DNA from 2 places in the Pseudoalteromonas sp. NZS127_1 genome. Region 2 is predicted to be linked to the other one. Evidence: predicted binding sites of a transcription regulator. Region 2 holds the regulator's gene; the other holds the start of a gene.
What was found. Region 2 encodes NrdR, which represses ribonucleotide reductase genes. Its sites were predicted from a motif close to AAACACNANATNTNGTGTTT; they were not measured.

Region 1 (16,344 bases), on a different contig from region 2:
CTACAGAAACAACAGTAGTTGCATCTTCAACGCGTTCTTGAGCGATATCAGCTACACGGATGTAACCTTCAACGCCTTCGATAAGTTCAACAGTTGCGCCTTTCGCATCAACTTCAGTCACTTTACCTTTAACAATAGCACCTTTTTTGTTTGCATCAAGGTAGTTATTGAATGGGTCAGCTTCGATTTGCTTAACACCTAGAGAGATACGTTCACGCTCTGGGTCAACTTGCAATACGATAGCAGTGATTTCGTCGCCTTTCTTGAATTCACGTACAGCTTCTTCGCCAGGTGTATTCCAAGAAATGTCTGAAAGGTGTACAAGACCGTCAATACCACCGTCAAGACCGATAAAGATACCGAAGTCAGTGATTGATTTGATCTTACCAGTAACTTGATCGCCTTTGTTTTGTAGACGAGCAAATTCCTGCCAAGGATTAGCAATACATTGCTTAAGACCAAGAGAAATACGACGACGTTCTTCGTCAATTTCTAAAACCATAACTTCAACAGTGTCGCCTAAGCTAACAACTTTTGAAGGATGGATGTTTTTGTTAGTCCAATCCATTTCAGAAACGTGTACTAAACCTTCAACGCCTTCTTCGATTTCCACGAAACAGCCGTAATCTGTAAGGTTAGTAACACGACCAGAAAGTTTAGAACCTTCTGGGTAACGACCAGCGATAGCTGCCCATGGATCTTCACCAAGCTGTTTAAGGCCTAGAGATACACGAGTTTTATCTTTGTCGAATTTTAGAACTTTAACTGCGATTTCGTCGCCAACATTAACGATTTCTGAAGGGTGCTTAACACGCTTCCAAGCCATATCAGTAATGTGTAGTAGACCATCAACACCACCAAGGTCAACGAATGCACCGTAGTCAGTAAGGTTCTTAACGATACCTTTAACTTCTTGGCCTTCAACAAGGTTAGCAAGAAGCTCTTCACGTTCTTGTGAGTTTTCAGATTCGATAACTGCACGACGTGAAACAACAACGTTGTTACGTTTTTGGTCAAGCTTGATTACTTTAAATTCAAGCTCTTTGCCTTCAAGGTGAGTTGTGTCACGTACTGGACGAACATCAACAAGTGAACCAGGTAGGAAAGCACGGATTGAATCAACTTCAACTGTGAAACCGCCTTTAACTTTACCGTTGATAACACCAGTAACAGTCTCTTGCTCTTCACATGCTTTCTCAAGACGGATCCATGCTTCGTGACGCTTAGCTTTCTCACGAGAAAGAATAGTTTCACCGAAACCGTCTTCAATTGCATCTAGTGCAACATCTACTTCGTCGCCTACAGCAACTTCAAGTTCACCAGCAGCATTTTTGAACTGCTCTGCAGGGATAGCACTTTCTGATTTAAGACCAGCATCTACAAGTACAATGTTATTCTCGATAGAGATTACTGTACCTTTAACGATAGAGCCTTGCTCTGCTTCAAAACCCTTTAAGCTTTCTTCAAATAACTGCGCAAAATTTTCTGACATACGAATATACGTCTCATATATTAATACCAATAAGCAACCATGCTGCATGGGGTTGTTAAAATAGCACTGGCATCCTGCTGGCGCATAAAATGTGTTTAGCTTCGTTTAGGAAGCTTACCTTCAGAGATTGCAATATCCAATAAAGTTATTACCTTATCAAACACTTGCTGTGCATTGAGCTCGCTAGTATCAAGCTCAATAGCATCATCTGCAGGTACAAGCGGAGCAACGGCACGATTCATATCGCGCTCGTCACGAGCTTGAATGTCCTGTAATAGACCACTTAGTGTAACATCAAGACCGCGCGTATTCAACTCAACAAAGCGTCTACGAGCACGCTCTTCTGCACTTGCTGTTAAATATATTTTTAACGGCGCATCTTGAAAAACCACAGTGCCCATATCACGGCCATCGGCAATTAAGCCGTTTTCAGTGCGAAATGCACGCTGGCGACGTAATAACGCTTCACGAACGCGAGGTAATGCTGCAACTTTTGATGCTGCAGCGCCTACTTCTTCATTACGAATAGTAGTAGTTACATCTTCGCCTTCTAAAATAACTTTTCCTGCATTAGTTTGGCTATCTACCAAAAACTGCACATCTAAATTTGCAGCAAGAGGGACAAGCCCTTCTTCATTGTCTAATGCAATTTGGTGATGAAGTGCAGCTAAAGATAAAACGCGATAAATCGCACCGCTATCTAATACATCCCACCCTAACTTGTCGGCTAACAAGCGACAAACAGTTCCTTTACCTGAACCACTTGGGCCATCAACGGTGATCACGGGCATTAATAACGCCTGCATTTAAAACCTCCTGCAATGCACACCTAAATAAACCGCGACATTATACGTCAGTTATTAAAATATATCTGCTATTAGTGTGTAACTTTTGTAATTACTTCTAATTAGCTTATTCACTTACTGATGCTAAAACATTGAAAAATGTAGGAAATGTTTTATAGGTACACTTTGGATCATTAATCGTTATTGGCTTTCCACCAACGGCAACCATTGCAAAACACATGGCTATACGGTGATCGTCGTAAGTGTCTATTGCTACATCGTTGAAGTGTTTAGGCGGTGTAATTTCTATAAAGTCATGCCCTTCTACCACTTCTGCACCTACTTTTCTAAGCTCAGTTGCCATCGCATATAAACGGTCTGTTTCTTTTACTCGCCAGTTATAAATGTTACGAATGGCAGTTGGGCCTTTAGCGAAAAGAGCAACAGTTGCAAGGGTCATAGCAGCATCAGGAATTGCATTAGCGTCAATATCTACGCCTTTTAATTCGCCTTTGCGAACAACTAAACGCTCATCATACCAATCGATTTTTGCGCCTACTTGCTCCATTACTTTAGCAAAGCCTATATCACCTTGAACTGATTTAGCACCCACGCCTTTAATTTCAATCTCGCCGCCAGCAATTGCAGCCGCAGCAACAAAGTAAGAAGCAGAAGATGCATCGCCTTCAACCATAATTCGATCGAGTGATTGATACTGTTGACCACCTTTAACTTTAAAAGTTGCATAATCATTGTGTTCAACACTAACACCAAAACGTGCCATTACATCAAGCGTAATATCAATATAAGGTTTAGATACTAAAGTACCTTTAATAGTTATCGTTGTATCACCGCTAAATAATGGCGCTGCCATTAATAGAGCCGTTAAAAATTGACTTGAAATACTGCCGTCAATTTCAACTTCACCGCCGTTGATTTGGCCGCCTACGATTTTTAAAGGTGGATAATCTTTATGTTTTGTATAGGTAACATCGCCACCCAGCGTTTGTAGAGCATCAACTAAGTGCCCTATTGGGCGCTCTTCCATACGCGGCTCGCCTATTAGCTCGTACTCACCACTTACAGCAGCAAGTACAGCGGTTAGAGGTCGGTATGCAGTACCTGCATTACCTAAAAATAATGGTTCGCTCGGAGTTTTAAACACACCACCAACCCCCTCTACAGTGGCTACAGTGCGTTCTTCATTAAGTGTTACATTTACACCTAAAAGCTTCAGAGCACCCAACATATGACGAATATCATCACTATCAAGTAAGTTCTCTACAACAGTTGTACCACTAGCAAGCGCTGCTAATAATAAAATACGGTTTGATAAGCTTTTTGACCCAGGTAAGGTAACTGTGCCATTTACACGAGAAATAGGCTCTAAACGAAGTTGCTCCATTAGCTATTTTCCTTTGCAAAGGCAGCCATAAAGTCAACTAGTGCTTGAACACCTTCAAGTGGCATTGCGTTATAAATACTGGCGCGCATACCGCCCACTATTCGGTGACCTTCCAAAGCAAGTAAACCCGCTTCGTTAGATTGAGCAACAAATTTGCTATTTAAGCTTTCATCATTCAACCAAAAAGGAACATTCATACGTGAGCGACAATGCTTAGCAACAATATTTGAATAAAAATCAGAGTTATCGATAAAATCATACAGTAAATCAGCTTTAGCAATATTTTGTGCTTCCATGGTTTTTACACCACCATTGCTTTCAAGCCATTCAAATACTTCAGCCGCTAAATACCAAGCAAAGGTAGGTGGGGTATTAAACATACTGCCCTGTTTTGCTTCAAGTGCGTAATCTAAAATACCAGGTTTTGGTAAGCCTTCACGCTCTAATAATGTTTTACGCACAATAACGATTGATATACCCGATGGACCAATATTCTTTTGTGCGCCGGCATAAATTAAATCAAATTTATTAACGTCTATTTCGCGCGATAAAATAGTTGACGACATATCGGCAACAATTGGTGCTGTTGGGTGGCTAGGTACATCAAAAATCTCTAAGCCATCAACGGTTTCGTTAGGGCAATAGTGGATGTACGCTGCATCTGCTGGTAAATCCCAGTCAGCTACCGCTTTAATAGAAAACTCGCCATCAGCATCATTACGTATATCGGTAAAAGTCGTTTGAGTGAATTTACTCGCTTCATCTCTCGCGCTTTTTGACCATACGCCATTTTCGCAATAAAAAGCTGTTTTACCTTCTTGGTGTAAATTTAAAGGCACGGCACTAAATTGACCACGACCGCCACCATGCATAAACAGCACTTCAAACTCATCACTAATATTCATTAGGCGGCGAAGGCTGGCTTCACATTTTGCAGTAAGCGCTAAAAACTCTTTACTACGATGGCTTATTTCCATCACAGAAACACCTAGATCTTGCCAATCTAGGAACTCTTTTTGCGCTTTTTTCATCACCGCTTGCGGAAGCATAGCCGGTCCCGCACAAAAATTATATTTACTCATTACCTTTGCCTCATTCCAGTAATTTAACTACTAAGCATGAACGTATAATACCAACTCACTAAACCTTTAATGAATGAATATAATTTCACACCCTATTAATTTTTTTCAACAAGATTAAAAAAAGCGGCCTTAGCCGCTTTTTCAATTTCAATTATTCAGAAGGAGGATTGTCATCCACTACTTCTTCAATAACCGTATCAACTGTTTCAACGTCATCGATATCAATTAAGTCACTTTCTGTAACTTCAATCTCTTCTATACGTTGTAAACCAACTACTTGCTCTCCGTCAATAGTTCTGATCAAAATAACACCTTGCGTGTTACGTCCAACCGTAGAAACTTCATTAACGCGAGTTCGTACTAAGGTACCACGATTAGAAATAATCATTATTTCATCGTTGTCGTCAACTTGAACAGCACCAACAACAGCACCGTTGCGTTCACTCACCTTGATTGATACAACACCTTGTGTTGCACGACTCTTAGATGGGTAATCTTCAAGCTGTGTACGCTTACCGTAACCATTTTCAGTTACCGTTAAAATAGCACCGTCAGTTTTTGGAACAATTAACGAGACAACACGTTGCTCGTCTGGCATTTTAATACCACGAACACCTGTAGCAGTACGACCCATTGGGCGAACACCTTTGAAGCGAATCTCAGGGTTACCTTCTTCGTCTAATACTGGGTTACCGTTTTCATCAACAACGGTAGTTTCTTCAGCTTCTTTGAAGCGTACAACTTTACCTGCATCAGTGAACAACATAATTTCGTTGCTACCATCGGTAATATCAACACCAATCAAGCTATCGCCATCATTTAAGTTAACAGCAATAATACCGCTTGCACGTTGACGACTATAAGCCGTTAATGGTGTTTTCTTAACTGTACCGAATGCAGTTGCCATAAAGATATATTTATCTTCTGCGTACTCGCGTACTGGCAATATAGCAGTAATGCGCTCATCAGCTTCAAGTGGTAACAAGTTAACGATTGGCTTACCGCGCGCTGCACGACTTGCTAATGGTAACTGATACACTTTAAGCCAATATAAACGACCGGCCGTAGAGAAACACAATATAGTATCGTGTGTATTTGCAACTAACAGACGCTCGATGAAATCTTCATCTTTCATCTTCGTTGCTGACTTACCTTTACCACCACGACGCTGCGCTTCGTAATCAGACAATGCCTGATACTTCACATAACCTTCGTGAGAAAGCGTTACTACAACGTTTTCTTCAGTAATTAAATCTTCTAAGCTTATATCGTGAGCTGCGGCGTTAATTTCTGTACGACGCTCATCGCCATATTGCTCTTTAATTTCTACTAGTTCGTCACGAATAACTTCCATTAAACGCTCAGGCGTAGCCAAAATATATAAAAGATCAGCAATTAAATCTAATAAGGTTTGGTATTCACTTATAATCTTTTCGTGTTCAAGACCAGTCAACTTGTGTAAACGTAAATCTAATATTGCTTGAGCTTGTTGCTCAGAAATATAATATTGACCATCACGAATACCTAAATCATCAGCAAGCCAGTCTGGGCGGGCAACATTATCTTCGCCTGCTTTTTCAAGCATGCCTTGTACATGACCTAGTTCCCACGGACGTGCTGTTAAAGCAATCTTAGCTTCAGCAGGTGTAGGAGATTTACGAATAAGCTCGATAATTGGGTCAATGTTTGCAAGTGCAATCGCTAAGCCTTCTAGCGTGTGAGCACGGTCGCGAGCTTTGCGTAAATCAAATACGGTACGACGAGTTACTACTTCACGACGGTGAATAATAAACTCTTCAAGCATTTCTTTTAAATTAAAACACTTAGGTTGGTTATTAATTAAAGCAACCATATTCATACCAAACACAGTTTGTAACTGAGTTTGTGAATATAAGTTATTTAGAATAACTTCGCCTACGTCACCACGTTTAATTTCAATAACGATACGCATACCGTCTTTATCTGATTCATCTCGTAGCGCGCTAATACCTTCAATTTTCTTATCTTTAACCAGCTCAGCAATTTTTTCAATTAGGCGAGCTTTGTTAACTTGATAAGGAATTTCGTGAACGATGATTGTTTCACGGCCTGTTTTTTCATCGGTTTCGACGTCGGCGCGTGCACGCATGTACACTTTACCACGGCCAGTTAAGTAGGCTTGTTCGATGCCCTTCTTACCGTTGATAATTGCAGCCGTTGGGAAATCAGGACCAGGGATATAATCCATTAACTCTAAAATAGTTAAATCAGGATTTTGAATAAGTGCCAAACACCCGTTCACAACTTCAGTTAAGTTATGTGGTGGAATGTTTGTAGCCATGCCTACTGCAATACCCGACGAACCATTCACTAATAAATTAGGAACTTTCGTTGGTAAAACATCAGGGATGAACTCTGTGCCATCGTAGTTAGGAACGAAATCAACCGTTTCTTTTTCAAGATCGGCTAATAACTCATGCGACATTTTTGCCATACGTACTTCTGTATAACGCATTGCCGCTGCTGAATCACCATCAACCGAACCGAAGTTACCTTGGCCATCTACAAGCATATAACGTAGTGAGAATGGCTGAGCCATACGAACTATCGTGTCATAAACTGCACTGTCGCCGTGTGGGTGGTATTTACCGATTACGTCACCGACCACACGGGCCGATTTTTTGTAAGGCTTGTTCCAGTCATTACTAAGCTCGTTCATTGCAAACAAAACGCGGCGGTGAACAGGTTTTAAACCGTCACGTACGTCTGGTAATGCACGTCCTACTATTACGCTCATTGCGTAATCTAAGTAGGAGTTTTTTAACTCGTCTTCAATATTGACTGGCAGAATTTCATTGGCGAGATCAGTCATTTGATATCACATTCCTTCAGTATCAGCTCTCAACAACCCGGTATTGGGTATTAAGAGTATTTGTTATTATTACTAACAGCCATGCTATCACAATTAATTTCAATTTACAGGCGCAAAACTTTGCGATTTATCAATTTAGCCCTATATAATGGCCTCAGATTGACGAGGAAGTATTTTATGACCGAACATCAAAATGTAGATCACGCAGAAATAGCAAAATTTGAAGCCATCGCAGAGCGTTGGTGGGACCTAGACGGAGAATTCAAACCTCTTCACGAAATTAACCCGTTACGTTTAGACTTTATAGCAAACAAAACGCAAGGCTTATTCGATAAAGAAACACTCGACGTTGGCTGTGGCGGCGGTATTTTAAGCCAAAGCATGGCGCGTATGGGTGCAAAAGTAACTGGCATCGATATGGGCCAAGAACCTTTAACTGTTGCTAAGTTGCACAGTTTAGAAACTGGAATAAATGTAGATTATATAAAAGTGCCTGCAGAAGAGTTTGCAACACAGTACCCTGAGCGCTTTGATGTAATAACGTGTATGGAAATGCTTGAGCACGTTCCCGACCCAGCATCTATCATTCATGCCGTAGCCGCACTTGCCAAACCAGGCGCAGACGTGTTTTTTTCAACCCTGAACAAAACACCTAAAGCATACTTATACGCTATTGTTGGCGCTGAAAAACTCTTAAAAATGGTGCCTGAAGGTACACACGACCATAAAAAGTTTATAAAGCCTGCACAGCTTATTGCATGGGCAGAGCAAGCCGGTTTAAAAGTTCGTGCAAGTACAGGGCTTTCTTATAACCCACTATCAAAGCAATATACGCTCAATAGTGACGTTAGCGTAAATTACATACTTTATTTTGAGAAGTTAGCTTAATGGCTAGCTCTCAAGCCCCCCTACCCCTTATTGAATACGATGCATTTTTATTTGATTTAGACGGCACCCTACTCGACACCGCTGATGATTTAGGTGCCGCTTTAAACGCAGTTCTTATTAGCAATAAAATAGAACCTGTTAGTAGTGATATATACCGTCCTGCCGCATCTAACGGCGCAGGCGCATTATTAGAGGCTGGTTTTAAAGAATTATGGGCTAAACAACCCCAAAGCGAGCTTATAAAGCAATTAGTTGACGAGTACGCCACAAACATAGCAAATCACACACGTTGCTTCAGCGGAGTTGAATCGTTACTTATCGCACTTGATCAGAAAAAGATCAAATGGGGGATCATGACTAATAAACCAGGGTTTTTAACCGATCTTTTAGTGGCAGCTATTCCCGCATTAAAAAATGCCAGTGTAGTAATAAGTGGCGACACATTAGCTGAAGCTAAGCCATCACCTTTACCACTGCTACATTGTGCAAAGCTTATGCAGGTAGAACCAAGCCGTTGTTTATACATTGGTGATGCACAGCGTGACATACAAGCAGGCAAAGCGGCAGGTATGCATACCGCAACGGCACTTTGGGGTTACATCCCAAGTATTGATGAAGCCAACAGCTGGAATGCTGATTTTAACTGGCAAAGCCCAATTGATGGTTTCAACCATATATAGTGCTATGTTAATTAATAAACACTATATATTGTGATTGAGTCAATTTTCACGCAAAGCCTGATGATAAAAAAAGCAGTCAAAATTTATTTTTAAAATACGCAAATTTAGTAGATCATTAGTTGATTTTTGCATATTTCATCTTAAATGATTGTTCGAAGGTGAGTGTCTACTAACACAAAGGCTATATCTCCTCATTATCAGATAATAGACACAATTCTACCTCTTGCAAAACAACTCAGACCACACTATCTTGTGATCATTAAATTGAACAGCACCAGATATTGTGGCCAAATGTTATTCAATTAAATTCTCCAATTTAATTAAATTTATACAAAACGAGTATCTACCTTGCTTCGGCGAGGCATAAACATTGGTCAAAATACATAATTCCCAAGGAATACAGGCAAATCTATGAACCAACAGTTATCTGTAAGCAAACGTGATGGGCGCAAAGAGCCTCTTGATCTGGATAAGATCCATCGCGTTATTGAATGGGCCGCCGAAGGTTTAAGCAACGTTTCGGTTTCGCAAGTTGAATTAAAATCGCACATTCAGTTTTACGACGGTATTCGTACTAAAGACATTCACGAAACCATCATTAAAGCAGCAGCGGATCAGATTTCAAAAGAATCGCCTGATTATCAATACTTAGCTGCACGTTTAGCTGTATTCCATTTACGTAAAAAAGCGTACGGTCAATTTGAGCCACCACGTTTATTTGACCACGTAACAAAAATGGTTGGCGATAAACGCTACGATGCTCACTTATTAGTAGATTACACAGAGCAAGAATTAGACGAGCTTGATGCATACCTTGATCATTCTCGCGATCTTAACTTTAGCTACGCGGCTGTAAAACAGCTTGAAGGTAAGTATCTCGTTCAAAACCGTGTATCGGGTGAGATTTACGAAAGTGCACAGTTTTTATATATTTTAGTCGCGGCAAGCTTATTCTCTGACTACCCACGTGAAACACGCGTTTCTTACATTAAGCGTTTTTATGATGCAGTCTCGTTATTTAAAATATCATTACCTACGCCTATTATGGCAGGTGTACGTACGCCTACTCGCCAGTTTAGCTCATGTGTATTAATTGAGTGTGGCGACAGCCTTGATTCAATTAATGCTACATCGTCTGCGATTGTTAAATACGTATCACAACGTGCGGGCATTGGTATTAACGCAGGTCGTATTCGTGCGTTAGGTAGCCACATCCGTAATGGCGAAGCGTACCACACAGGTTGTATTCCTTTTTATAAGCACTTTCAAACAGCTGTTAAAAGCTGTTCACAAGGTGGTGTACGTGGCGGCGCAGCAACATTATTCTACCCGCTTTGGCACCTAGAAGTAGAAAACCTACTTGTGCTTAAAAATAACCGTGGTGTAGATGACAACCGTGTTCGCCACCTTGATTACGGCGTACAGTTTAATAAATTAATGTACTCTCGTTTAATTAAAGACGATTACATTACGTTATTTAGCCCATCAGACGTGCCAGGCCTTTACGATGCATTTTTTGAAGACCAAGAAGAGTTTGATGCGCTTTACGTAAAATATGAGCAAGACGAATCTATTCGTAAAAAGCGTATTAAAGCCATTGAGCTTTTCTCTATGTTTGCACAAGAGCGTGCAAGTACAGGTCGTATTTATTTACAAAATGTGGACCACTGTAATACACACAGCCCGTTCATTGCTAAAGTTGCGCCTATTCGCCAATCTAACTTATGTTTAGAAATTGCATTGCCAACTAAGCCACTAAGCAACGTAAACGACGAAGAAGGCGAAATTGCCCTTTGTACACTGTCTGCGTTTAACTTAGGCGCCATTGAATCACTAGATGAGCTTGAAGAGCTAGCTGAACTTGCAGTGCGCGCACTTGATAACTTACTTGATTTCCAAGACTACCCTGTACCGGCTGCAAAAAATGCGACTATGGGTCGTCGTACACTAGGCATAGGCGTAATTAACTACGCATACTACTTAGCTAAAAACGGTAAGCGTTACTCAGATGGCAGCGCAAATGCACTGACTCACAAAACGTTTGAAGCGATTCAATACTACCTAATGAAAGCATCAAACGAGCTTGCTAAAGAGCGTGGTGCCTGTCCTAAGTTTAACGAAACAACGTATTCACAGGGCATTATGCCAACAGATACGTACAAACGTGACTTAGATAAAATTTGTGATGAACCACTTCACCTTGATTGGGATACATTACGTGCCAGCATTAAAGAGCACGGCATGCGTAACTCAACACTAAGTGCGTTAATGCCTTCAGAAACATCGTCGCAAATCTCTAACGCAACAAATGGTATTGAGCCACCACGTGGTCACATTAGCGTTAAAGCAAGTAAAGACGGTATTTTGAAACAAGTAGTGCCTGAGTACGAACGTTTAAAGAATAACTACGAGTTATTATGGGATATTCCATCAAACGATGGTTACCTACAACTTGTGGGCATAATGCAGAAATTTGTTGACCAAACTATATCGGCAAACACAAATTATGATCCAAATAAATTCGAAGGCGGTAAAGTACCTATGCAAGTCTTATTAAAAGACTTACTAACTGCGTACAAACTGGGTGTTAAAACCTTGTACTACCACAACACTCGCGATGGTGCCTCAGATATGCAAGAAGATACTCCAGAAGTGGAAGATGATGATTGTGAAGGCGGCGCGTGTAAAATATAGTTATTAATTTTTATTTTAAGCGGGCATTTAGCCCGCTTTTTCTGATAGTTTTTTGAGTGATAAACATGTCTTATACTACATTTAGCCGAAACCATAATAACCAAATGCTAGAGCCAATGTTTTTTGGCCAAACTGTTAACGTATCTCGTTATGACCAACAAAAATACCCAATTTTTGAAAAGTTAATCGAAAAGCAACTGTCTTTCTTTTGGCGTCCTGAAGAAGTAGATGTAAGCAAAGACCGTTTAGACTTTCAAGCATTACCCGATCACGAAAAGCATATATTTTTAAGTAACTTAAAATATCAAACTTTGCTTGATAGCGTACAAGGTCGTTCACCTAACGTTGCCCTACTTCCTATTGTATCGTTACCAGAGCTTGAAACATGGATAGAAACGTGGGCATTTAGTGAAACGATTCACAGCCGCTCGTACACGCATATTATTCGTAATGTTACACAAGCCCCTGAACTTATTTTTGATGACATAGTTAGCAACGATAAAATAAGCGAACGCGCCGATGCTGTAACCACATACTACGATGACTTAATTAATTCAGTATCGCTTTACAACCTTTACGGTGAAGGCAAACACGAAATTAACGGCAAAACAGTGATCGTTAATTTGTTCGAACTTAAAAAGAAACTTTACCTTGCCATGATGTCGGTAAATATTCTTGAAGCCATTCGTTTTTATGTAAGCTTTGCGTGTTCGTTTGCGTTTGCTGAGCGTGAATTAATGGAAGGTAACGCTAAAATCATTAAGCTTATTGCGCGTGATGAAGCACTTCATCTTTCGGGTACTCAGCATATTTTAAATATTATGCAAGACGGTAAAGACGACCCAGAAATGGCAATTGTTGCAGCTCAGTGCCGCGACGAAGCTATTAAAATGTTTGTAGAAGCCGCAGAGCAAGAAAAAGAATGGGCAGAGTACCTATTTAAAGATGGTTCTATGATTGGTCTAAACAAGCATATTTTATGTCAGTACGTTGAGTACATTACTAACGCACGTATGACCGCTATTGGCTTACCAGCACAGTTTGAAAATAACAGTAACCCTATTCCATGGATCAATTCATGGTTAGTGTCTGATAACGTGCAAGTAGCACCACAAGAAGCTGAAATTAGCTCATACCTTGTTGGTCAAATCGACTCGCAAGTAGATGCCTCTGAATTTGGTGACTTTGATTTATAATGAGTGACAAGTCTGCTGCAAGCATAACGCTTGCAGAAAACAGCCAGTGTATAGAATTTACCACTGGCTGCCTTTCTGTTTTACAGTGCTTAGAATCCATGAAAATAGACGTTGCATTCCAATGCCGCGAAGGTTACTGCGGCGCCTGTAGAGCAACGTTAGTTTCAGGTAACGTCGAGTATAACGAAGAGCCACTGGCGTTTGTGCGCGAAGGCGAAATACTCCTGTGCTGCTGCAAGCCTAATGGTGACATAAGCATAAATTTAAAATAATTTATGAATAAAATAAAAAGCCGATAATTTATTATCGGCTTTGTTATTTATAAATCAACGACCCAGGGAGATTGTTGTTTAATTATATTATTTTTCTTTTAAGTAAACGGTTTTCTTTTCTAGATATTGCTCTAAACCAAACTTACCGTCTTCACCGCCAAAACCACTTTGTTTCCAGCCATTATGAAAACCTTGATGCTGCTCACCCATACCACGGTTAACATAAACTTCACCCACTTCTAATTCGTTAATAGCTTTATTAATATCAAAAAAGTTTTGAGTGAATATATAGGCGCTTAAGCCATAAATACTGTCGTTACAGTACTGTATTGCTTGTTCCATATCTTTAACTTTTACAATAGGGAGTACTGGGCCAAAAGTTTCTTCGTGTACTGCAATGTTATCTTGCTTAACGTCTACAAGTAACGTTGGTTCGTACCAACAACCACCTTCGAAACCCTCAACAGACGCAACTTTACCACCAGTGGCAATGCTTGCACCTTGCTTAATACTTTGTTGAACAATGTGATCAATGTTGTCTATTTCACGTTGATTACATTTAGGCCCCATTTGTGTATCTGGGTTCATAGGATCCCCAACACGAAGTGCTTTTACTGCTGGTATAAATTTAGCCATAAATGCATCGTACACAGACTCTTGAACATATAAACGCTCAACACAGGTACATACTTGCCCGCAGTTAGCAAAGCGACCCCAAAGCGCACCTTCAACAGCCTCATCAAGGTCGGCATCTGCCATAACAACCATCGGGGCTTTACCGCCAAGTTCAAGCATTACAGGCGTCATGTATTCTGCGCTAGTTTTATAAATTTGCTTACCTGCAGCAGTAGAGCCTGTCATGGTGATCATTTTAGTAATTGGGCTTTCACACAATGCTTGGCCAACAACAGAACCTGATCCATTAATAACGTTTAGCACGCCAGCAGGAATCCCCGCTTCGTTTGCTAAACGACCCAGCTCGGTGGTTGCTAAAGGTGTTTCTTGGGTAGGTTTTAATACAATAGAGTTACCTGTAATCAACGCAGGTCCAATTTTACGACCAGCCAATGCCAGCGGAAAATTCCACGCAGTAATACCAACAACTACGCCACGTGGCACTTTATGAATGTATATTTTTTCATCTTCGTTATCTGAAGGTAAAATATCGCCTTCAATAGTAAGTGCATGGTCGCATGCATAGTCAATAAAAGTCGCTGTTACGTCGACTTCCATTTGTGCAACTGATAGCAATTTACCTTGCTCTGCAACAAGCATTGGTGCAAGAATATCTTTATTTTCACGAATTTTATTAGCAAACACGCGCAATATATTTTGACGTGTGCGAGCTGTCAATTTAGCCCACTTTTTCTGGCCTACATTCGCTGACTCAAGTGCATACTGCGCATCTTCTATACAGCCTTTTGGTATTTCACCAATTTTTTTACCCGTAGAGGGGCTTAGTATTTCAATGATGCCGCTCGCTTTAGACGCAACATATTCACCGTTTATAAAATTTACATTATTATGGAAGTTCATTGAACTATCTCCCCATCCATCCGCCATCAACCAATAAAATAGCGCCGTTTACATAACTAGCAGCCTCAGAAGCCAAGAACACTGCGGGCCCTTTAAAGTCTTCAGGATTTCCCCATCGACCTTGTGGAATGCGCGCTAAGATGGCTGCATTACGCTCTTTGTCATTGCGTAATGCTTCAGTGTTATCGGTATCAATGTAACCTGGCGCAATGGCATTTACATTAATGCCTTTACCTGCCCATTCGTTAGAAAGCGCCATAACCAATTGCCCAATAGCACCTTTACTAGCTGCGTAACCTGGTACTGTAATACCACCTTGAAAAGTGAGCAAAGAAGCCGTGAAAATAACTTTACCCTCGCCATGCTCTATCATTTGTTTGCCTATTTCGCGGCTTAAAATAAATTGAGCATTTAAGTTAACTTCAATCACTTTATCCCATAAATCATCTCCATGCTCAGCCGCTGGTGCACGTAAGATTGTACCTGCATTATTGACTAAAATATCAATTTTAGGAAAATCGCTTTTAACATCATTAATAAAAGAATAAAGCGCATCACGATCACCAAAGTCACATTGATAGGCTTTAAAGTTTCGGCCAAGGGCTTTAACTTCTTTTTCTACTTCTGAGCCTTCAAGCTCTAAGCTTGCAGACACACCAATAATATCAGCGCCAGCCTGTGCTAAACCTAGTGCAATACCTTTACCAATACCGCGCTTACAACCTGTAACAAGGGCTACTTTGCCTTCTAAGCTAAATTTTTCTAACATATTATTCATTTTAATACCTTTATAATTTTTATTATTGTGGATTACATTCAACAAGCGCTTTCATGCCTTCTGGATTTCCATCCATACTCGAAAATGCACTACCAATATCAGTTAACGAACTAACCGAACTAATAAAAGGTTTAAGATCTATTTGGCCCGATGAAATTAACTCTATTGCCCAATCAAAATCTGCCGCTTCGTATACGCGCGCACCTAATAACTCCAACTCTTTCCAAAAGAATTGAAATAAATCGATTTCAGGTTTAACACTGTGAATAGCCACCATGACTATACGACCCCGACGCCCTGATATTTCGGTCATAGCCTCTATTGCGGGTTTTACGCCTGATACTTCAAATACAACATCTGCACCTTTTGTTTGCGTCCAGCTATCTACATAGGCAGCTAAATCTTCTTCAATGGGATTAACCGATTTAACACCTAGCTCATTGGCAAAAGCACGGCGGCTTTCGTTAGGCTCAGACACGAGCACTTCTGCACCAACACTTTTAGCAACCGCAGCAACTAATTGCCCAATTGGCCCGCCACCAAGTACAACCACTTTCTCACCCGCTTGTAAGCGCGAGCGTCGTACATCATGGCACGCAACCGATAACGGCTCTATTAATGCGCCTTGTTTTAAATCAACGCCTGCTGGTAATTTATGCAAAGTACGCGCTTTAACTGTCCAGCT
Region 2 (16,344 bases):
AGAAAAAATGAAGCAACGAGTCGCACAACTTGGCGCAATAGACTTTATCGATAAACCTATCAATAAATCTAACTTAAACGAAATATTGCATAAATTTGGCATTCATTAGGTTTTTTCATGTTAAAAAAGGCTGTTTTATCTTTTAATTTAGGGTTGACAGCATAGCCTTTGTTAAGGCAGTCTTAACATATGAAAACAATTAATCGCGTACTGACCATTATTATTACAACCATCATTCTTACTGGATAGTGGCATAGGTCGGTGCAACAAATTTAAAGGCCTGTGTTCACTTAGAACACAGGCCTTTTTTCGTTTTATGGGATGAGGAACATAAACAATGCGAGTTTTAAAATTTGGTGGGTCTTCGCTTGCCGACTATGCATGCTTACAACAGGTAGCTCAGCTAGTTAAAGCACAATTAAAAGATGAAATGCTTTTGGTACTTTCTGCTCCAGGTGGAATGACCGATTCGCTAGTTGCACTTGCAAGTGCTGCAGAACAAGGCTCTGACTTTTCGCAGCAATGGCAAGCATTAGTTAGCCGCTGTGAAGGTTTGAAAGCTGACGTTGAAAAAAGTGGTGTAGTAGTTACAAGTTGGCCAAACTTAGGCGAGCTTAAAAATAAACTAGATGGCGTATCACTTATACAATGTTGCCCTGATCAAGTTCGCGCATTTGTAATTAGCTTCGGAGAGCGCGTTAGTGTTTCTTTAATGCAGGCTTTATTGAACTCGCACGATGCAAGATACTTAGAAGCAACAAGCTGTATCGCTTCAACTGGCGGTTATATCGACGCCGAGGCTGATTTAGTAACAAGTAAAGCGCGCTTTCAAGCTGTGCTTAAAGAAAGCCCTGCAACTATCTATATCATGCCTGGTTTTACGGCGAGTAATGATAAAGGTGAGCTTACAACGCTTGGCCGTAATGGCTCAGATTACTCAGCAGCCATTGCAGCAGCATGTTTAGAAGCTGAGATTTGCCAAATTTGGACTGACGTTGATGGTGTATACAGTGCTGATCCTCGTTATATTAAAAAAGCGACTAAAGTAGATTTTTTATCTTATAAAGAAGCGATGGAGCTTTCTTATTTTGGTGCAAAAGTACTTCACCCTAAAACAATTTTACCGTGTGCTAAAGCAGGCGTGCCGTGCGAAATTAAAAATACGCATAACCCAGACGCACAAGGCTCATTAATTGGTAACGATTATTCATCAGATGAGCCAGTAAAAGCGCTTTCGAGCCTACAAGACCTTGCAATGCTAACTGTCTCAGGGCCAGGCATGAAAGGCAAAGTAGGTATGGCGTCTAAGGTATTTAACGCGCTTGCTCACGATAACGTATCAATTGTATTGATCACGCAGTCATCATGCGAATTCAGCATTAGCTTTTGTGTACACGAAACAGACCTAGCACTTGCACTTGATGCGCTACAAACTGCATTTGAACTTGAATTACAAGCAGGGCTTATTGAGCCTGTACAAGTGCAGCGCAATTTAGCCATTGTTACTTTAGTGGGCGACAACATGCGCGCGCACCGTGGCTTAGCGGCTAAATTTTTTGCATCGCTTGCACAAGCGCAAGTAAATATTGTGGCAATTGCACAGGATTCTACAGAAAGTGCTATTTCAGCAGTAATTGATGGCGAACTTTGTAACGACGCCGTAAAAATATGCCATGAAAACTTTTTCACGCATGTGCCGTCAATTGATGTGTTTTTACTAGGTTGTGGCTTAGTAGGGCAAGAGCTTATTAATCAGCTTGAGCGCCAACAAGCGTGGCTTGAAAAACGTAATATTAAACTCAACTTGTATGGTGTTGCTAACTCTCGCCAATTACACCTTGATAGTGAAGGTATTGCTTTTGGTGATTGGCAGCAAAAATTGGCCTCATCTGAGCAGGCGTTTGATTTAAAACTAGTAGAGCAGTTTGTTAAGCAAAATCATTTAGTAAACCCTGTGCTTGTTGACTGTACGTCGTCGGATGCACTTGCTGCGCAGTATGTAGACTTTTTAAATGCAGGTTTTCATGTGGTTGCTGCCAATAAAAAAGCAACAACAAGCTCATACACGTATTACCAAGATTTAATTGCAGCAACGCAAAAGAATAATCGTAAATTTTTATACGAAACGAACGTTGGTGCAGGCTTACCAGTAATCGACAACTTACAGTCATTATTTGGTGCCGGTGATGAGTTATTAGAGTTTAGCGGTATTTTATCAGGTTCACTTTCGTATATGTTTGGCGCACTTCAAGATGGTTTATCACTTTCTGAGGCAACTATTAAAGCCAAAGAAAGTGGCTTTACTGAGCCAGATCCTCGTGATGATTTATCGGGTACCGATGTAGCACGTAAGTTATTGATCATCGCTCGCGAAGCCGGTATGAAATTAGAGCTAAGCGATATTGAAGTTGAGTCAGTATTACCACCAGGTTTTGCACAAGGTGATAGCGTTGATGAGTTTATGGCAAAACTACCAAGCTTAGATGCTGATTTTAACGACCGTATCAAAAGCGCTGCGAGCGAGGGTAGGGTACTTCGCTATGTAGGCACAATTAAAGAAGGCCACTGTAAAGTAGGTATTGAAGCGGTAGATGCAAAGCATGCGCTTAGTGTCATTCGTGATGGTGAAAACGCACTGGCTATTTTAAGCCAATACTACCAGCCACGTCCGTTTGTAATTCGTGGTTATGGCGCCGGCTCGGAAGTAACAGCCGCGGGTGTATTTGCTGATATTTTAAAAACGTTATCGCGCTAGGAGCTCGTTATGATTGAAGTATATGCTCCGGCGTCTATTGGTAATTTTGCAGTGGGTTTTGATGCACTTGGCGCAGCGCTTGCGCCAATTGATGGCAGTTTTTTAGGTGATGTAGCCGTTGTAAGCGCAGCACCAAACGACGAATTTATTTGCACAGGCGAGTACGCTCACAAGTTACCAAGTGATGCTAATGAAAATTTAGCGTACCAGTGCTTAATGCATTTTAGAGCGCATGTTGCGCCTACTATGCCAAGCGTAAAGCTCGAGCTTAAAAAGAACTTACCAATTGGCTCTGGGCTTGGCTCTAGTGCATGTTCGGTCGTGGCTACTTTTGCTGCCCTTGATAAGTTTGCAAAAACTAATTTAAGTCAGGTTGAGCTTATTGAACTGATGGCTGACTTTGAAGCTGTAGTAAGTGGCGGTCGTCATTACGACAACATCACGCCATGTTATTTAGGTGGCTTGCAGTTAACAGGTGATTTAATTCCTGATAAATCGATTGCACTGCCTGTTGATGAAAACTGGTACTACGTTGCTGCGTTTCCTGGTTTTTCACTCAACACTGCAAAAGCGCGCTCTGTTTTACCAAAAGAGTTGAACATGCATGCAAGTGTTGAGTTTGCTCAGCGTTTGTCGGCATTTAGTAGCTTGCTGTTAACTAATCGTTTTGACGATGCGCTAAGCATAATGAAAGATGAAATAGCAGAACCTTACCGCGCACCGCTTATAAAAGGCTTTAGTGAAGCCAAAGCAAGCTTGCCAGCGCTGGGCGCTGAAATAGTCAGTATTTCGGGCGCAGGACCAACCTTATTTAGTGTGTGTAAAACACTTGAAGCTGCACAGCAATGCGCGCAGTGGTTAGAAACCAATTACATTAACGAGCAAGGCTTTTGCCACATTTGTAAATTAGATAACGACGGCACGCGTCAATTAACAGTTTTATAGGATAGGTAGTCATGCAATTACATAATTTAAAAGATAGCTCACAAAAAGTGTCGTTCGTTGAAGCCGTAAAAACAGGTTTGGGTCGTAATCAAGGTGTGTTTTTCCCTGAATCCCTTGCCCCACTGTCCGATGTTGATGCATTGCTTGATATGGACTTTGTTACACGCAGTGGTAAAATATTATCTCACCTAATTGGTGATGAGCTGCCAAGCGACACTGTGACACAAATGGTTAAAAATGCATTTAACTTTCCAGTTAAGCTGGTGGAAGTTGAAGAGAATACATACTGCTTAGAGTTGTTTCATGGTCCTACACTTGCGTTTAAAGACTTTGGTGGTCGCTTTATGGCAGAGTGTTTAACGCAGTTTAACAAAGACGAGAAAGTAACTATTTTAACAGCAACATCGGGCGATACCGGTGCAGCTGTAGCGCATGCTTTTTACAATAAACCAAATATCGATGTTGTTATTTTATACCCTAAAGGCAAAATTTCACTTGCTCAGCAAAAGCTATTTACTACGCTAGGTAACAATATTCATTGTTACGCAGTTGAGGGCAGCTTTGATGATTGCCAAGAGCTAGTTAAAAATGCCTTTTTAGATGAAGAAGTTAAATCAACACTTGGGCTTAACTCAGCTAATTCAATTAATATTAGCCGTTTAGTTGCTCAGGTTTGTTACTACTTTGAAGCCATCGCACAGCTACCAAAAGAAAAACGCGCAACAGCACATATATCAGTACCTAGTGGTAACTTTGGTAATGTGTGTGCCGCAATGATTGGTGCGGTTATTGGTTTACCTGTTGGCAAATTAAGTGCAACAACAAATCAAAATGATACTGTGCCGCGCTTTATGCTTGATAAAAACTGGACGCCAAACGCAACGCTTGAGTCGCTTTCAAATGCGATGGATGTAAGTAAGCCAAACAATTGGCCGCGTGTACAAACAATGTTAGATAATAACTGGTTTAGCTACGATAATTTTTATTCAACAAGCGTAAACGAGCAAGACACGCAAGCCGTGATGAAAAAAATTCAACAAACTGGCTATGTTGCGGAGCCTCATACTGCTATTGCTTACCAAGGTCTTGTTGAAAATCGGGCACCTGGTGCAGCGGGTATCTTTTTAGCGACAGCTCATCCTGCTAAGTTTAAAGAAAGCGTAGAGGGTATTCTAAATATTGAATTAGGTATGCCAAAACCACTTGCTGATGCACTAGCAAAACCATGCCTAGCAAGCGATATGAACGCCGATTACGACGAGTTACGTACCGAAATGCTCGCTAAATTAGGCTAAGTTAAATTAAAAGGAAAAGCGGCTTGAGCCGCTTTTTTTATAACTTTATACGGATGAATACACTTAGTTATATTTACTAATTAAATGTAGTGAATATAATTCATTTAAAATTATTATGGCTTTATAAAAAAATATCATCTTAAAAGAGCTGTGAAATAGTTTCAATCCCTGTTTAAATATCCTCAACTTAAGAGCGTAGGCAAAGAGTCGTTTAAAGCGTACAATAAAGCCTCTAAAAAACACCATACACGTTGCCCTAGGAGACCCCAATGTTAGAACGTAGCATGAATATTTCGGATTTTGATCCAGAGTTATTTGACGCGATAACCAAAGAAACTGCTCGCCAAGAAGAGCATATCGAACTAATCGCTTCAGAAAACTACTGTAGCCCACGCGTACTAGAAGCGCAGGGTTCACAGCTTACAAACAAATACGCAGAAGGTTACCCAGGCAAACGTTATTATGGCGGTTGTGAGCATGTAGATGTTGTTGAGCAATTAGCAATTGACCGTGCTAACGAATTATTTGGTTCTGACTATGCTAACGTACAGCCACATGCTGGTTCGCAAGCAAATGCGGCTGTTTTTCTAGCATTGTTAGATGCAGGCGATACTGTATTAGGTATGAGCTTAGCTCATGGTGGTCACTTAACTCACGGTTCTCACGTAAGCTTCTCTGGTAAGCTTTACAATGCAATTCAATACGGACTAGATGAAGCAACGGGCGAAATTGATTACGCACAAGTTGAAGCGCTAGCACTTGAGCATAAACCAAAAATGATTATTGGTGGTTTCTCAGCGTACTCAGGTATTGTTGATTGGGCTAAGTTCCGTGAAATTGCTGATAAAGTAGGTGCTTACCTGTTTGTTGATATGGCTCACGTTGCCGGCTTAATTGCGGCAGGCGTTTACCCAAGCCCAGTTCCTCATGCACACGTTGTAACAACAACTACGCATAAAACACTTGCAGGCCCTCGTGGTGGTTTAATTATTTCTGCATGTGGCGACGAAGCTATTTACAAAAAGCTTAATAGCGCTGTTTTCCCTGGTGGCCAAGGCGGTCCTTTATGTCATGTTATTGCAGCAAAAGCAGTGGCATTTAAAGAAGCACTTCAACCAGAGTTTAAAGTATACCAAACACAAGTTGTTAAAAACGCAAAAGCAATGGTTGCAGTTATGCAAGAACGTGGCTACAAAATCGTTTCTGACAAAACTGAAAACCACTTATTTTTACTTGATTTAATCGATAAAGATATCACTGGTAAAGATGCGGACGCTGCCCTAGGCAACGCTAACATCACAGTTAATAAAAACTCAGTGCCAAACGATCCACGCTCACCATTTGTAACATCTGGTTTGCGTATTGGTTCTCCTGCAATCACTCGTCGTGGTTTTACAGAAGTAGAGTCAAAAGAGCTTGCTGGCTGGATTTGTGACGTACTAGATAACATCACTGATGAATCTGTACAGGCGCAAGTTAAAGAAAAAGTAAAAGCTATTTGTGCAAAATTACCTGTATACGCTTAATTGCATAAGCAGTAGTAATTTAGATCACAACTGTTTAGTTTTTTGCTAAGATAAAAGGCCGCTATTTAGCGGTCTTTTTTGTTTTAAAACGGAAGTACCGAGTTATGCATTGTCCATTTTGTACCGCAAAAGATACTAAAGTAATTGACTCACGCCTTGTAGGCGGAGGCCATCAAGTTCGCAGACGTCGTGAATGTAATGATTGCCACGAGCGCTTTACTACATTTGAAGGCGCTGAACTGGTTATGCCTCGCGTTGTTAAGCAAGATGGCAGCCGGGAACCGTTTAACGAGGATAAGCTTTTAAATGGCTTAAATCGCGCACTCGAAAAACGCCCAGTGAGTACAGAGCAAGTAGATGAAGTTGTAAATATAATAAAATCACAACTACGCGCAACGGGTGAGCGAGAAATTTCAAGCCATTTGGTGGGCGAATGTATTATGGAAGCACTTAAAAAACTCGATAAAGTTGCGTACGTAAGATTTGCTTCTGTTTATCGCTCGTTTGAAGACATACGCGAATTTGGCGAAGAAATTGCCCGTTTAGGGGAGTAACAATGCAAAGCCAAACTATTTTTACCGAACAAGACGAAATGTATATGGCACGCGCCATAGAACTTGCCAAAAAAGGGCGGTTTACTACAACGCCTAATCCTAATGTTGGCTGTGTATTAGTTAAAAACAATCAAATAATTGGTGAGGGTTTTCATCAATTAGCAGGCCAAGGGCACGCTGAAGTAAACGCGTTAGCTATGGGGGGCAACCGTGCACAAGGCGCTACCGCTTATGTAACGCTCGAACCTTGTAGTCATTATGGGCGTACGCCACCGTGTGCTGAAGGCTTAAAAAAGGCAGGCGTAGTAAAAGTAATTGCTGCTATGGTTGATACAAATCCACAAGTTGCAGGCAAAGGCCTTAAAATACTGAGCGACGCCGGTATTGACGTTGCTTATGGATTACTTGAATCACAAGCTCGCGCACTTAACGTTGGCTTTTTTAAGCGAATGGAACAAGGCTTACCTTATGTGACCTGTAAAATGGCAGCAAGCATAGATGGTAAAACAGCGCTTAAAAATGGGCAAAGTAAGTGGATCACAAGTTCCGCAGCTCGCCAAGATGTACAGTTATACCGAGCGCAAAGCTGCGCTATTTTAACCGGTGCCGATACCGTGTTAGTAGACGATGCTAAACTTAATGTGCGACTAAGCGAGTTGCCTTGCACGTTACCTACCGATTTACCGCTTCGCCAGCCCGTGCGTGTTATAATTGACTCTCAAAATCGCTTAACACCTGACCTTGCTTTATTTAAAATCCAAAGTGATGTAATTATATTTACGACTAAGGTTGATAAATCCCTGCAATGGCCGCATTTTGTAAAGCATATTGAAGTAAGTGAAAGTAACGGTAAAGTTGATTTACAGGCTGTTTTAGAAAAGCTTGGGCAACTGCAGTTTAATAATGTTTGGCTTGAGAGCGGAGCAACACTTGCTGGTAAAATGACAGAGCTTGATTTAGTTGACGAGTTTGTTTTTTATTTGGCGCCTAAATTAATGGGCCATGATGCAAAAAGTTTAGTTAATTTTCCTGAATTGACGAGTATGCAAAACACCGTTAATTTAACATTTAATGAATGTGCGCGCATTGGTGACGATTTACGTATCACCGCGTTAAAAGCTCATTAAAACCACTTAATAAAAAAGAGTAGCGCTATGTTTACTGGAATAATAGAAGCCACAGGCAAAATTGCTTTATTACAAAAAAAACAAGGCGACTTAGCTATTCGCATTCAAAGTGCTGATCTTGATATGAAAGATGTAAAGCTAGGCGACAGCATTGCAACCAATGGTGTTTGCTTAACCGTAGTTGATAAACATATTGACGGCTTTAGTGCTGATTTATCTAACGAGACGATTGGTTTAACCGGTTTTGCTCACTATGCTTTAGGGCAAACGGTTAATCTTGAAAAAGCCATGCAACCAGTTTCGCGTTTGGGCGGTCATTTAGTATCTGGCCATGTTGATGGCATTGCGACTATCACAAGTATTGCAGCAAATGCGCGAGCAACAGAATATTGGCTTACAACCGACGAAAATTTAATGAAATACATTCCGTACAAAGGTTCGGTATGTATTGATGGTATAAGCCTGACAGTAAACGCTGTAGAGGGCAATAAATTCAAATTAACAATTGTCCCACACACGAGTGAGCAGACCACAATTGCTCATTTTAAAGTAGGTACTCAAGTTAATTTAGAAGTCGATCAAATTGCACGTTATTTAGAGCGCCTTATAAAAGGTGCAGAGCAACCAACGGGCTCTGATATTTCGATGAGCTTACTCGCAAAAGCGGGTTTTATTAAATAACGAAACTGATAACTTACACGAGCAAATTTATGAATTTACACAGCGCACAAGAAATCATCGATGATATTAAAGCCGGTAAAATGGTTATTTTAATGGATGATGAAGATAGAGAAAATGAAGGCGATTTAATAATAGCTGCTGAGCATATTAGCGCTGAAGCGATTAACTTCATGGCGACTCATGGCCGTGGTTTAATTTGTTTAACCATGACACAAGATCGTTGTGAGCAACTTGATTTACCGTTAATGGTTAAAAACAATGGTGCTGCATTTTCGACTAACTTTACAATGTCGATAGAAGCATCAAAAGGTGTTACAACCGGTATTTCTGCTGCTGATAGAGCGCGCACAGTGCAAGCGGCTATAGCAAAAGGCGCAGTGCCAACTGATATTGTTCAGCCTGGTCATATTTTTCCAATTATGGCACAACCTGGTGGCGTATTAACTCGCGCAGGACATACTGAAGCTGGCTGTGATTTAGCACGTTTAGCTGGGCTTGAAGCATCATCAGTTATTGTTGAAATACTCAATGCTGACGGCACCATGGCGCGTCGCCCTGATTTAGAAGTGTTTGCTAAAGAGCACGATATTAAAATTGGTACTATTGCTGATTTAATTGAATACCGTAACTTAAATGAAACGACAATTGAGCAAGTTGCAAAATGTAAGTTGCCTACTGTTCACGGTGAGTTTGATTTAGTGACTTACAAAGACACAATTGACGGCCAATTACATTACGTATTGCTTAATGGCGACATAAAAGAGCAAGAACCGACAAATGTACGTGTACATTTGCAAAGCACTTTTAACGATATCCTACTTTCAGACAGAAGTGCTGACCGCAGCTGGGGCCTTTCTGAAGCAATGGCCTATATTGCTAAAAATGAAGGTGCTTTAGTTATTTTAGGTAAGCAAGAAAGCACTGAAGAGTTAGAGGCAACTGTAAAAGCATTTGCAGCAGCTGATGTTGGCGAAAGCGTTACGCCACGTAAATTCAAAGGTACATCTCGTACTGTTGGCGTAGGTTCGCAAATACTTGCAGATCTGGGAATTAAACAGATGCGTTTAATGAGTCGTCCTAAAAAGTATCATGCACTTTCGGGCTTTCATTTAGAAGTTGTTGATTACATTGAGCCACAATAAGCATCACGCTTAAACTAGGCTATTATTTTATTTTTATGGTATGATGCGCAGCAATTTTTGCGCAATCGCAACCGCTTGAACTTATTTTTAGGGTTATCAAATGAAAATTATTGAAGGTAGTAAGTACGCTCCAGGCAAGAAATTTGCCATTGTCATTTCTCGTTTTAATGACTTTATTGGCAGCAGCCTCCTTGCAGGTGCTGTTGATGAGCTAAAACGCACTGGCGGCGTATCTGATGACGACATTACCGTTATTTATGTACCAGGCGCGGTAGAATTACCTTTAGCGGCTAAACGCGTTGCGGCAAAAAAAGAGTATGATGCAATCATCGCATTAGGCGTAGTGATCAGAGGTGGTACACCACACTTTGACCTAGTTGCTGGCGAATCAAACAAAGGTCTTGCGCAAGTATCACTTGAGTATGATATCCCGGTTGCATTTGGCGTATTAACCACAGAAAGCATTGAACAAGCAATTGAGCGTGCTGGCACCAAAATGGGCAATAAAGGCGGCGAAGCTGCTTTAGGCGCGCTTGAAATGGTTAATGTGTTAGATAAAATTTAAGTTTAAGGAATTTTTGTGAAACCAGCAGCAAGACGTAAAGCACGTATCTTAGCACTCCAAGCCGTTTATTCTTGGCAAATAAGTGGCAATTTAATTGCCGATATCGAACAACAAATGTTGATCGAAACAGACGTTACTAAAATTGATGTTGAATACTTTAAAGACCTAGCGACAGGTGTTGCTGTAAATTACAAGCAACTAGATGAAGCTGTATCGCCACATTTAACACGTCCGTTTAATGACTTAGATATGGTTGAGCGCGCAATTTTACGTTTAAGCAGCTATGAACTTAAGTTCCGCGACGATGTACCTTATAAAGTTGCTATCAACGAAGGTATCGAGCTGGCCAAAATATTTGGCGCTGAAGACAGCCATAAATTTGTAAACGGTGTACTTGATAAAGCTGTTAAGCATTTACGCAAGTAAGTAACCGTTAAAGAGGGGAGCCGGCATAGGCCGGCTTTTTTGTGTATGAAGGAATTTGAATTAATTAACCGCTACTTTAAAGGTCGCGGGATCACCCGTCGTGATGTAAACCTAGGTATAGGGGATGATTGCGCTTTAGTAACCGTTCCACAAAACTGCCAACTTGCCGTTACAACAGATACTCTTGTTGCTGGCGTACACTTTTTTGATGATATTTCCCCTCGTGCATTAGGCCACAGAGCGCTTGCTGTTAATTTAAGTGATTTAGCGGCCATGGGCGCTGAGCCAACGTGGGTTTCAGTTGCGTTAACCTTGCCAAGTATTGACCCAAAGTGGATTGAAGAGTTTACTGAAGGCATGCATGAAATTGCAGAATACTTTAATGTGCAAATTATAGGTGGCGATACTACTCAGGGTCCATTAACTATCACTATTTGTGCAAAAGGGACTGTACCAGAAGGGACTGCACTTCGCCGTAGTGGTGCGAAAGTGGGTGATTGGATTTATGTTACAGGTCCGCTAGGTGACGCTGGACTTGCAATTGAGTCTCGCAAACAAGGTATAAGTATTGAGCCAGAGCATTTAAAGTACTTAAATAAGCGCTTTGACTTTCCAACACCGCGTGTTGCTGCTGGGCAGGTATTGCGAGGCCTTGCATCATCGGCTATTGATGTATCGGACGGTTTAATCGCTGATTTAAGTCATATACTTGATATGTCGCAAGTAAATGCAGTTGTGAATATTGAAAGTATTCCGACTTCAGATGCAATGCAAGCAAGCCTTGATTTTAATCAGCAGCTGCCATTTATTCTAAGTTACGGTGATGATTACGAATTGATTTTTACTGTACCTGATAGCAATAAAAGTATGCTAGATATAAAACTGCGTCAATATGGTGTAGATGCAACATGCATAGGCCAAATTAAAAGTGGCGATGGTCAAATTGAACTTTTACACAACGGTGAAAAGTTTGATTTTAAGCAGCAAGGTTTTGAGCATTTTGCAAAGGAGCTGGTTTGAACAAAAACCGAAAGTTTAATCTAAAGCGCCCACATCAGTTTTTTGGTTTGGGTTTTGGTACTGGGTTAGCCCCTAAAGCACCTGGTACATTTGGCACTTTTGCTGCACTGCCATTCATTTTTATGACTATGTATTATCCGCTATGGTTGCAAATTGTGTTTGCCGTAGTGATCAGTATATTTGGTATATGGGCCTGCGGTAAAACGGCTGATGATTTAGGCGTGCACGACCATCCTGCTATTGTATGGGATGAAGTGGCAGGTTATTACATTACAATGATTGGTGCAGCACTTAGCTGGCAAACATTACTCGTTGGTTTTTTGTTATTTCGCTTTTTTGATATAGCAAAACCTGGCCCAATCCGTATGCTAGACAAACGAGTACATGGTGGTTTAGGTATTATGGCCGATGATATACTTGCGGGCGTTTTTTCGCTTATATGCTTACAGGCGCTAATAAAAGTGGGTTTACTACCCTTTTAATTTTTTATATTTGATTTGTTTAACTAGGTGGCAGCAATATGATGCGATTTTTACTGGTTTGTGTACTGATGTTGTGCGCGACACCAAGTTGGGCTTCAATTAGTGATTACGTAGTTAAGCAATGGAATATAAAAGATGGTCTACCTTCGCAATCACTTAAAAGCGTAGTACAAGACCAGCAAGGCTATATGTGGCTTGGTACTCAGTTTGGCTTAAGCCGTTTTGATGGCACAACATTTACAAACTACAACACGCAAAATAGCCCGTTCTTGCCTAGTAATGGTATTAATAAACTTTTAGTCGATTCTAGTGGCTTATTATGGGTAGGTACTAAAAGTGGCTTGGTAGTTATTAATCCTGCCACATTTGCAGCACAAGAGTTTAATATTAAAGGTCCAGTAAGAGATATTCTTGAGGACTCCAAAGGCAGCATATGGATTGCGGCTAATGGTTTATACTATGTAGATAGAGGGCAAGTTGATTTACGCACTCAAGTAAATGGCCCCCTACCTATTGTTAATGCTACCGTAATTACCCAAATTGTTGGCTCTGTTAGCCAAATGGCACTCTCTCCAGAAGGTATTTGGCTAGTTAATGATCGTCATTTATTACGCCTTACTAAAAACTCATCAGATTTCTCTAAACTACGTTTAGAGCTTACCGCTAAAATATCGTTACCAGAGCGCTTAGCGCAAACCATAGTGCACGATTTATCATTCTTAAACGGTAATTTGTATATAGCCTCTGAGCTAGGTGCATACTTTTTAGATTTAGATGACGAACTAAGACCTTTTCCTTTACCAAATGCAAATAACTCAGCCGTTTATAAGTTTATGAGTGATACCGATGGTGGCTTATGGGTTTCGACTTATGGACGTTTATTATTTAGAGATAAAACCGGTGAGTGGCAATGGGTAGAACCAAGCCAACTTGATCAAAGCATATGGTTTGCTGATATTTTTAGAGACGATAAAAATAACGTTTGGTTAGCAAGTTTTAGTGAAGGCTTATGGCTTGCCCATGAAGGGCGGGTAGAAAGGCATTCAGCAGTTTCAGATATGACCGAGTCTGTTATGGCTATTAGCCAAGCTCCAGATGGAAAACTGTGGGTTGCTAACAAAAGCGGCATTGGTTATTTCGATTTAGATAAAAGTTTTATTAATTTAGTTCCAAGTAGTAAATATGGATACGCGTCAGTACACGATCTACAATTCGATGGTGAGCGATTATATATAGCCACGGGGCGCGGCTTATTTGTTTTTGAAAACAAGACACTTTATACCGTCCCTGGTCGAGCGCTTCGCGATAACCCGGTATTTGCAATAAGTCGCTCTAGTAAAGGCGGTTTTTGGATTGGTACCGGACGCGGTTTATATCGATTAAATTATGCTGGTTTAACGCCTTTTGCATATAACGCTTTTTTAGGTAGTAAGTTTATTACCTACGTATTGGATAAAACAAACTTTGGTGTGATTGGTACTAGTAAAGGCGCATATTACTTTACAGACCGTGGCATTGAAAAAATTGGTGACCAAACAACACTTGAAAGTGCATACGTAACTAGCGTGCTACATATAGATGGCGTGGGTATTTTAATCGGCTCTCTTAACGATGGGCTTTTTTACAGAAGTACGCAAGGGCAGTGGCGTCAACTCGATGCAGCTAATGGTTTACCGTATGGGTCTATATTTAGCCTAGAATATGATGAAAAGTTAAAACATGTTTGGGTAAGCACCATGAAAGGTGTTTACAGAATGCCTGTAGAGCAATTTAAAACAGAGATAAAAAGCTTAAAAGTTGAAGAAGTGATTTCATCTTTTGACCGTCAACTCGATGGTAAAGCGAATCAATGTTGTAGTGGACTTGGGCATGATGCGGTAGCAGACACCGGCAATTCTATTTGGTACCCAAGCTTACAAGGTGTTGTTGAAATACCTAAAAATGTAGAGCTATTTGGTGTGCTTGCATTAAAGCCAACAATAGAAACAATAACAACACCACTTCGTCATTTAACCACCGCTGCGCTTGGTAAAAAACCATCATTAGAAACAGACGAGCGTGATATAACGCTAACTTACACAGCTATTGATTATTATGCACCAAACAGTATTGAATTTAGATATAAACTAAGTGGCTTAGATAGTGACTGGCGCTATGCTAATACGCGACGTGAAGCTATTTATACTAACTTGCCTCCAGGCTCGTTTTTGTTTCAATTAGAAGCGAAGCGCCAAGGTGAAGACTGGACTAAAGCGCAAGAAGTAGAATACGGTTTTGTAGTGCCTGAGCGCTTTGACGAAACTATTTACTTTAGGCTTTTAATTACCAGTGGCTTTATTTTGCTTTTCTACCTTATTTTTTGGGTGTTTAGAGCGCAAGAGCGTAGAAAACAAGAAGCATTAGAGGGCTTGATCACCGAGCGTACCTTAGAGCTTCGTCAAGCTAATGATAAATTAGGCCAAGTGAATTCACAGCTTAAATTAGTTAGTCACTCAGATGAGTTAACAGGGCTGCGTAGCCGTCGCTTTTTGTTTGATCAACTCCCTAAAGATATTGAACACTTTCAACGTAATTCACAATCGCTGCAGGCACAAGGCAAGTCACTGGTGCTGGTAATTATTAACTTTGATAATTTCAGCCGTATCAATGATGCCTATGGCCCAATTGCAGGTGATAGCTGCTTACAGCAAATGGCTGCATTATTAAATTCGCGTACGCAGGGCTCTGACTATGTGGCACGTTGGAGTGGTGATGAGTTTTTACTATTATTACGTGATTTTAAATGCAATAAAATAGACAGCTATGCTTCAGATCTTTGTAAAGTAATAGCGGCTAATTTATTCCAATTACCAAATGGAAAAACAACTAATATCACGGCATCAATTGGTTGGTCATTTTATCCATTACCACTTTTGGGTGGGCAGGTAATTAGCTGGGAAACATCTATTAACCTAGCTGATATTTCACTACACCAAGTTAAAAAGCGCGGTGGTGATGGTGTTGCAAATATTACGTTTGATGATCAGCTTGATGCATTTGAGTTTGAACAAAATTCTAACGTTGATCAACAATTAGGTATTTTACAAAGCAATGGCCTAGCTGATATTAAAGTGTGGATGCGCTGATCAGCAATATTTGATATTAAAAAAGGAGCCTAGGCTCCTTTTTTAATATGCTCAACTTTAGATGTATAGGAAGTTAATTAATAAACGCTTTAATAGCGGTTAATATTCCTTGCTCGCCTAACCCCATTTCATCGTGCATTTCATCTTGGGTGCCGTGTTTAATAAACTCATCAGGAATACCTAAGTTAAGGATATTAATATCAGCTTTTTGCGTTGCTAAGAATTCGTTAACTGCAGAGCCGGCACCGCCAGCAATCGCATTATCTTCAAGCGTAACAATTACATCGTGGCTAGTTGCAAGCTCATTTAAAAGTGCGGTATCAAGTGGTTTAATAAAACGCATATTAACAAGCGTTGCATCTAATTCATCTGCAGCAAGCTGTGCATTTTCAAGTAATGTACCGAACGATAAAATGGCAATTTTACTGCCGTTCTTAATTGTATCTGCCTTACCTATTTCAAGCAGTTGCATAGTGCTTTCAATGTCTGCAGTACCTGCACTACCGCGAGGGTAACGAACAGCAACTGGGCAATTTGCTTTATAGCCGGTGTACAGCATTTGACGGCACTCGTTGGTATCGCTTGGTGCCATAATTACCATATTTGGAATGCAGCGCATAAAGCTTAAATCGTACGCACCTTGGTGAGTTTCACCATCGGCTCCCACAATACCAGCGCGGTCAATGGCAAATAATACAGGT

Region 1: nrdA (class 1a ribonucleoside-diphosphate reductase subunit alpha) is a predicted target of NrdR. The motif match lies at 9,453-9,472, and genes of this name have one in related genera.

The regions. Positions count from the first base shown of each region.
Region 1 covers NZ_JADYXO010000001.1:524,319-540,662, forward strand. Annotated here, with positions in the region: gene rpsA (30S ribosomal protein S1) at 1-1,492, opposite strand, end outside; gene cmk ((d)CMP kinase) at 1,588-2,298, opposite strand; gene aroA (3-phosphoshikimate 1-carboxyvinyltransferase) at 2,405-3,682, opposite strand; gene serC (3-phosphoserine/phosphohydroxythreonine transaminase) at 3,682-4,764, opposite strand; gene gyrA (DNA topoisomerase (ATP-hydrolyzing) subunit A) at 4,916-7,615, opposite strand; gene ubiG (bifunctional 2-polyprenyl-6-hydroxyphenol methylase/3-demethylubiquinol 3-O-methyltransferase UbiG) at 7,793-8,503, shown strand; gene I6F50_RS02265 (HAD family hydrolase) at 8,503-9,183, shown strand; gene nrdA (class 1a ribonucleoside-diphosphate reductase subunit alpha) at 9,595-11,877, shown strand; gene nrdB (class Ia ribonucleoside-diphosphate reductase subunit beta) at 11,943-13,073, shown strand; gene yfaE (class I ribonucleotide reductase maintenance protein YfaE) at 13,073-13,345, shown strand; gene aldA (aldehyde dehydrogenase) at 13,433-14,881, opposite strand; gene I6F50_RS02290 (2,5-didehydro-3-deoxy-L-galactonate 5-reductase) at 14,886-15,650, opposite strand; gene I6F50_RS02295 (zinc-binding dehydrogenase) at 15,682-16,344, opposite strand, start outside.
Region 2 covers NZ_JADYXO010000011.1:10,257-26,600, reverse strand. Annotated here, with positions in the region: gene I6F50_RS11430 (response regulator) at 1-109, shown strand, start outside; gene thrA (bifunctional aspartate kinase/homoserine dehydrogenase I) at 338-2,755, shown strand; gene thrB (homoserine kinase) at 2,765-3,700, shown strand; gene thrC (threonine synthase) at 3,712-4,995, shown strand; gene glyA (serine hydroxymethyltransferase) at 5,265-6,521, shown strand; gene nrdR (transcriptional regulator NrdR) at 6,626-7,075, shown strand; gene ribD (bifunctional diaminohydroxyphosphoribosylaminopyrimidine deaminase/5-amino-6-(5-phosphoribosylamino)uracil reductase RibD) at 7,078-8,202, shown strand; gene I6F50_RS11395 (riboflavin synthase) at 8,230-8,883, shown strand; gene ribBA (bifunctional 3,4-dihydroxy-2-butanone-4-phosphate synthase/GTP cyclohydrolase II) at 8,913-10,025, shown strand; gene ribE (6,7-dimethyl-8-ribityllumazine synthase) at 10,126-10,590, shown strand; gene nusB (transcription antitermination factor NusB) at 10,606-11,016, shown strand; gene thiL (thiamine-phosphate kinase) at 11,062-12,036, shown strand; gene I6F50_RS11370 (phosphatidylglycerophosphatase A) at 12,033-12,518, shown strand; gene I6F50_RS11365 (ligand-binding sensor domain-containing diguanylate cyclase) at 12,557-15,643, shown strand; gene dxs (1-deoxy-D-xylulose-5-phosphate synthase) at 15,717-16,344, opposite strand, start outside.